3 regions of the Micromonospora sp. NPDC049114 genome follow, and region 2 is predicted to be linked to each of the others. Evidence: predicted binding sites of a transcription regulator. Region 2 holds the regulator's gene; each other region holds the start of a gene.
The links. The regulator HrcA, encoded in region 2, represses chaperone genes, less so after heat shock. The targets are predictions, from matches to a motif close to GGTTNGCACNCTCNNNNNGAGNGTGCNAACC.
Positions count from the first base shown of each region.

Region 1: a site for HrcA is predicted at 907-937, ahead of groES (co-chaperone GroES). Genes of this name have one in related genera too.
Region 3: a site for HrcA is predicted at 1,208-1,238, ahead of groL (chaperonin GroEL). Genes of this name have one in related genera too.

Region 1 is NZ_JBEZEA010000004.1:105,969-108,234, reverse strand. Features, by position in the region: gene groL (chaperonin GroEL) at 1-388, opposite strand, end outside; gene groES (co-chaperone GroES) at 459-773, opposite strand; gene AB0B39_RS15420 (methyltransferase domain-containing protein) at 1,033-2,229, shown strand; gene ybaK (Cys-tRNA(Pro) deacylase) at 2,240-2,266, shown strand, end outside.
Region 2 is NZ_JBEZEA010000018.1:75,121-77,386, reverse strand. Features, by position in the region: gene dnaJ (molecular chaperone DnaJ) at 1-558, opposite strand, end outside; gene hrcA (heat-inducible transcriptional repressor HrcA) at 632-1,654, opposite strand; gene AB0B39_RS30795 (DUF4870 domain-containing protein) at 1,880-2,266, shown strand, end outside.
Region 3 is NZ_JBEZEA010000006.1:274,472-276,737, forward strand. Features, by position in the region: gene AB0B39_RS19875 (hypothetical protein) at 1-1,160, shown strand, start outside; gene groL (chaperonin GroEL) at 1,433-2,266, shown strand, end outside.

The DNA of each region.
Region 1 (2,266 bases), on a different contig from region 2:
GCGCCTCGGAGACCTTGGCGGCCGCCGCGTCGATGCCCCGCTTGAGGCCGGCCGGGTTGGTCCCGGCGGTCACGTTGCGCAGGCCCTCGCGGACCATCGCCTGCGCCAGCACGGTCGCGGTGGTGGTCCCGTCGCCGGCGACGTCGTTGGTCTTGGTCGCCACCTCCTTGACCAGCTGCGCGCCGAGGTTCTCGTAGGGGTTGGTGAGCTCGATCTCCTTGGCGATGGTCACACCATCGTTGGTGATCGTCGGCGCACCGAATTTCTTGTCCAGGACGACGTTGCGCCCGCGCGGGCCGAGGGTGACCTTGACCGCGTCTGCGAGGGCGTTGACACCGTGCTCCAGCAGGTGCCGGGCGTCGTCCGAGAAGCTCAGGATCTTCGCCATGAATGTCCCTTCGAAGCGACGCTGCCCCGGCCCGGCGAGCCGGACCGGGGCAGCGACACTGATCGGTTGCTTACTTCTCGATGACCGCGAGGACGTCGCGGGCGGAGAGCACCAGGTACTCCTCGCCGGCGTACTTGACCTCGGTGCCGCCGTACTTCGAGTAGAGGACGGTGTCGCCGACCTGCACGTCAACCGGAACCCGGTTGCCGTTGTCGTCGACGCGCCCCGGGCCGACAGCGAGGACGGTGCCCTCCTGCGGCTTCTCCTTGGCGGTGTCGGGGATCACGATGCCCGACGCCGTGGTGGTCTCAGCCTCGTTCGCCTGGACCACGATGCGGTCCTCGAGCGGCTTGATCGCAACCTTGGTCGCGGTAGTCACGGGCATACCCTCCTGGGGTACTGGTTTCGTTGCCGGCCAGCGGGGCTGACCAGCGTCAATCTGCCTCATGCCACCGGGCGGGGCCGTCGTCGCGGGTGCCGGTCCGCCTGGCGTGCGCACCCGGGTCGCGAGACCCGGAAGCTGGCACCCTCAGGGTGAGAGTGCTAATCGCAGGTTATTCCGTGGCTAGCACTCCGTCAAGGAGAGTGCCAGCGAGTCGCGCCCCGCCAGCCGGTATTTCCGCCTCGGCCGGGACAATGGCCGGGTGGATCTCGAACAGCTGGCGGCGCTGCGTACCCCTGAGGGGTCGGCCGCCCTCACGGCGGCGGCCGGGCTGGCCGGCGGTGATCCACTGGCGGCGGCGTCGGCGTTGCGCGCCGCCGGGGTGCCGCCCGCGCTGGCCGCGGCGGCGCTCACCCAGGCCGAGCTGCGTCACCGGGCGGTCGGCAAGTTCGGCCCGGCCGCCGCCGGGATGTTCCTCACCCGGGCCGGGCTGGAGCAGGCCACCCGCCGGGTCGTCGCCGAGCGTCGCGCCGAGCGCCTGCGCGCGGCGGGCGTACGCACGCTGGCCGACCTCGGCTGCGGCCTCGGCGCCGACGCGCTCGCCGCCGCCCGCTCCGGCATCCGGGTGTACGGGGTGGAGGCCGACCCGGTGACCGCCGCGATGGCCGCCGCCAACGCCGCCGCCGCGGGGCTGGCCGAGCTGTTCACTGTCGAGTGCGGCGACGCCACGGCGTTCGACGTCTCGCGGGTCGACGGCGTCTTCTGTGACCCGGCCCGACGCACGAGCGGCACCGGTCGGCGGATCTTCGACCCGCGCGCCTACTCGCCGCCGTGGGACTTCGTCACCGGGCTGGCCGAGCGAGTGCCGCGCACGGTGGTGAAGGTGGCGCCGGGCCTGGACCACGCGCTCATCCCGGCGGGCGCGGAGGCGGAGTGGGTAGGCGTGGACGGCGACCTGGTCGAGGCCGCGCTCTGGTGCGGCGACCTGGCCCAGGTGCCCCGCCGCGCGACCCTCTACCGACAGGTGGGCGCCGAGACGCACCGTTTCCAGCTCACCGGCTCGGGCGCCACCGAGGCGTCGGTCGGGCCACCGCGCCGCTACCTGTACGACCCGGACCCGGCGGTGGTCCGCGCGCATCTCGTCGCCGAGCTGGCCGACCAGCTGGACGCCACGCTGGCCGACCCGAGCATCGCCTACCTCTACGCCGACCGGCCGACCCGCACCCCGTACGCCAGGTGTCTGGAGATCACCGACGTGCTGCCGTTCTCGCTCAAGCGCCTGCGGGCGTTGCTGCGCGAGCGGCGGGTGGGCCGGGTGGAGATCCTCAAGCGGGGCTCCGCGCTCACGCCGGAGCAGTTGCGGCGGGATCTGCGGCTGGCCGGCGACCAGGCGGCGAGCCTGGTGCTCACCCGGACCGCCGGGGCACCGACCGTGCTGGTCGGCCACCCGGTCCACTAGCGTCGTCGGTGTGGCGGGACAGGGCACTCCGGCGACG
Region 2 (2,266 bases):
GACCACCTGGCCGAGGAAGGTGCGCTGCACCGACTGCACCTCGCCCCGACCGCCGCACGCCTCGCAGGTGGCCAGGTGGGTGCCGGCGGCCGTGCCGGCGCCCGAGCAGGTGGTGCAGAGCACCGCGGTGTCGACAGTGATCGGGGCCTCGACGCCGAACGCCGTCTCGTGCAGGTCGAGTTCGAGGCGCAGGATCGCGTCGGCGCCCGGCCGGGTCCGCGGCCGTGGGCCACGGGCGCCACCTGCCGCGCCGCCGAAGAACGCGTCCATGATGTCCTGGAAGCCGACGAACGGGCCGGCCCCGCCGGGGCCACCCGGACCGCCCGCGCCGCCGCCTCCCGGGGCGAGCGGGTCGCCACCCAGGTCGACGATCTGCCGCTTGCGGTCGTCCGAGAGGACCTCGTACGCGGCGTTGATGTCCTTGAACTTCTCCTGGGCCTCCGGGTCCGGATTGACGTCCGGGTGGAACTGGCGTGCCAGCTTGCGGTAGGCGCGCTTGATCTCGTCATCGGAGGCTTCCCGGCTGACACCGAGGATGCCGTAGTAGTCCCTGGCCACTGCGTTCCGTGTCCTCATGTTCGTCTCGCGTTACGCCGACCGGCGGCCGCAGCCGGCCGTCGGCCCTGACTGGTCAGTTCTGGGCCAGCAGCTCGCCCACGTAGCGTGCCACGGCGCGCACCGTGGCGATGGTGCCGGGGTAGTCCATGCGGGTGGGCCCCAACACGCCGAGGCCGCCCACGATGGTGGCCCCCGGGCCGTACCCGGTGCTGACCACCGAGGCGGCGCGCAGGTTGTCGAACTCGTTCTCGTCGCCGATCAGGACCCGGGTCGTGCTGGGCTCGGTCTCGCCGATGAGCTTGAGCAGTACGACCTCCTCCTCCAGCGCCTCCAGGATGGGCCGCAGCGAACCCTGGAAGTCGAGCAGGCCGCCCCGGGTGAGGTTGGCGGTGCCGGCCAGGGCGATGCGTTCCTCGTGCCGCTCGACAAGCGTCTCCAGCAGGACCGTGGAGAGGGTGGTCATCGCGCCGCGCAGCTCCGACGGCACCTCCTCGACCAGCGCCTGCACCAGCGGCGGGGTGTCGGACAGGCGGGCGCCGGCGAGCTTCTCGTTGGCGAGCCGGCGCAGGTCGGTGACGTCGTCGGCGGGCACCGGCGCGGGCAGCTCCACCAGCCGCTGCTCGACCCGCCCGGTGTCGGCGATCATGACGAGCATCAGCCGGGTGGTGGAGATCGGCACCAGCTCCAGGTGGCGCACCGAGGAGCGGGCCAGGCTCGGGTACTGCACGACGGCGACCTGCCGGGTGAGCTGGGCGAGCAGGCGTACGGTGCGGTGCACCACGTCGTCGAGATCGACCGCGCCGACGAGGAAACGCTCGATGGCCCGGCGTTCGGCCGGACTGAGCGGCTTGACCCGGGACAGCCGGTCGACGAACAGGCGGTAGCCGCGGTCGGTGGGCACCCGGCCGGCACTGGTGTGCGGCTGCCGGATGTAGCCCTCCTCCTCCAGCACGGCCATGTCGTTGCGGACCGTCGCCGGGGAGACCCCGAGCTGGTGGCGCTCGACAAGCGCCTTGCTGCCGACCGGCTCCTGGGTGGAGACGTAGTCCTCGACGATGGCGCGGAGCACGGCGAGCTTGCGGTCGTCCAGACCCATCCTCCGCACCTCCTGTCGCACGTCGGCCGGCAGCCCACCCGGGCCGTCGGCCGTCCTGGCACTCGACTGTAACGAGTGCCAGTCTACGTCGGCGCCCCCGCCGACGCGATGATCAACGACAGGCCGTCGGTGCGGCCCACGCCACCCCGAGCGGGCCGATCGGCCCACGCGGCCGGGCGGTGTCGCTCTGGTGCGACGTTGCCGCCGACACCTACCGTGACAGTCATGACTGAACCACCTCGCCCTCCCGGCGCGGGAGACCCCGGCAGTTACCCGCCGGAGCCGACTCCCCCGGGCTCGCCCTACGCGGCCGAGCCGCCCACCGCACCACTGTCGGGGGCACCCGACCCGGCCGGGTATCCCCCGGCCGGTGGCTATCCGCCGCCCACCGGTGACCAGCCGCCGTCGGGCGGCTACCCTCCGCCAGGTGGCTACCCCCCGCCGGGCGGTTATCCCCCGGGCGGCCCGACTGGCGGCTATCCGACCGGCGGCGCCTACGGCGGCCCCGGCGGCGGCTACGCCAACAACGAGGACAAGACCTGGGCGCTGGTCGCGCACTTCGGCGGCGCGGCCGGGATGATCGTCAGTGCGGGCGTGCTCGGCTGGATCGCC
Region 3 (2,266 bases), on a different contig from region 2:
ACGACGCCGGCCCCGCGATGCCGCCGGGCCCCACCCCCCAGGCCGGTCCGCCGGATCCCACCGCGCAGGGCGGTTGGGGTCCGCCGGCCGGGCCGCCGCCCGGTTGGGACCCCGCGCAGGGTGGCTGGGGTCCGCCGGCCGGGCCGCCGCCCGGTTGGGACCCGGCGCAGAGCGGCTGGGGTCCGGCCGGTGCGCCGCCGCAGGGTTGGGCCTATCCGCCCACCGGCGGCTACCCGCCCGGGGCGGGCCCCTACGGTGGGCAGCCGTGGTATCCGGGGGCGCCGGTCGGCTGGTACCCGCCGGGTCACGGGCTCGACCCGAACGACGCCCTGGTCACTCCGCCCGGCGCCGGCGTCGGGGCCTGGTTCGAGCGGTGCGGTGGCGCGCTGCGGCGGGGCTGGCGGCAGTTGGTGCCGATCATGCTGCTCACGCAGGTCCTGCCGGCGGCGGTGCTGTCCGTCGTCTCGCTGGGCCTGGACCCGTCGCCCGGCTGGGAGGCGCAGGCCGAGATGGACCCGGCCGCCGGACTGCCGGACAACTTCGCCGCCACCCTGGTAACCCTCGTCGCCGTGCTGGTCGGCGGCAGTCTGCTGATCGGTCTGGTGCAGGCCGTGGGGTGGGCCGCCGGCAGTTGGGTGATCACCCAGCAGGCGACCGGCCAGCCCGCCAGCGTCGACGCGGCGCTGCGGTACGGCCTGCGCCGGGCGCTCGGCCTGTGGGGCTGGACGTTGCTGGTCAGTGTGCTCATCGGTATCGGCTTCTGCTTCTGCGTCCTGCCGAGCATCTACCTGGCGTTCGCGTTGAGCATGGCCGGTCCGGTCTACCTGTTCGAGCGGCAGAACCCGATCGGCAGGTCGTTCGGGATGTTCCACGCTCGGCTCGGGCTGCTGCTCGGCCGGGTGGCACTGGTGGGCGGGGCTGTGATCGTCGGCACCGTGGTTCCGGGCGTCCTGGAGTCGGTGGGCACCACCGGGATCGGTACGGACCCGTTCGCGTCTCCGGGCACCGCGGTTCTGGCGGTGGCGGTGATCGGTGTCACGGCGGTGCTGGCGCTGCCGGCCCACCTCGCCCAGTTGATCGGCCTGCTGATCACGTACGCCGAGCAACGCGCCCATGAGGCGCCGGTGAACGGGGCCGCACTGGCTGCGGAACTCGGCTGAGCGGGTCCATCGTGCTTGCACTCGGCAGGTGAGAGTGCTAAACAAGTCATTGGCACTCGCATACCGTGAGTGCCAATGGTCGGGACGGTGGGGCCAGGTTGCCCGGGCGTGGAGACGCCGGGGCGGCACATGGCCGGTCGTCGCGGGCTATCCGGCCCGGCCGAAGGACGTCGTCGTCGCCAGGTGGCGACGTCCCAAGGTGCGTACACCAGGCGGCCCATCCGGGGGACACATCTCGGGTGGCCCGTGAGTGTCCAGGAGGACAACGCCGTATGGCCAAGATGATCGCTTTCGACGAAGAGGCTCGCCGCGGCCTCGAGCGGGGCATGAACCAGCTCGCCGACGCCGTAAAGGTGACCCTCGGCCCCAAGGGCCGCAACGTCGTGCTCGAGAAGAAGTGGGGTGCCCCCACCATCACCAACGATGGTGTGAGCATCGCCAAGGAGATCGAGCTCGAGGACCCGTACGAGAAGATCGGCGCCGAGCTGGTCAAGGAGGTCGCCAAGAAGACCGACGACGTCGCCGGTGACGGCACGACGACGGCGACCGTCCTGGCCCAGGCCCTGGTTCGCGAGGGCCTGCGCAACGTGGCCGCCGGCGCCAACCCGATGGCCCTGAAGCGGGGCATCGAGGCCGCGGTCGCGAGCGTCTCGGAGGAGCTGTCCAAGCTCGCCAAGGACGTCGAGACCAAGGAGCAGATCGCCTCCACCGCCTCCATCTCCGCTGGTGACTCCAGCGTCGGCGAGATCATCGCCGAGGCGATGGACAAGGTCGGCAAGGAAGGCGTCATCACCGTCGAGGAGAGCAACACCTTCGGGCTGGAGCTGGAGCTCACCGAGGGTATGCGCTTCGACAAGGGCTACATCTCGGCCTACTTCATGACCGACCCGGAGCGCATGGAGGCCGTCTTCGACGACCCCTACCTCCTGATCGTCAACAGCAAGATCTCGTCGGTCAAGGACCTGCTCCCGATCCTGGAGAAGGTCATGCAGGGCGGCAAGCCGCTGCTGATCATCGCCGAGGACATCGAGGGCGAGGCCCTGGCCACCCTGGTCGTCAACAAGGTCCGGGGCACCTTCAAGTCGGTCGCCGTCAAGGCGCCGGGC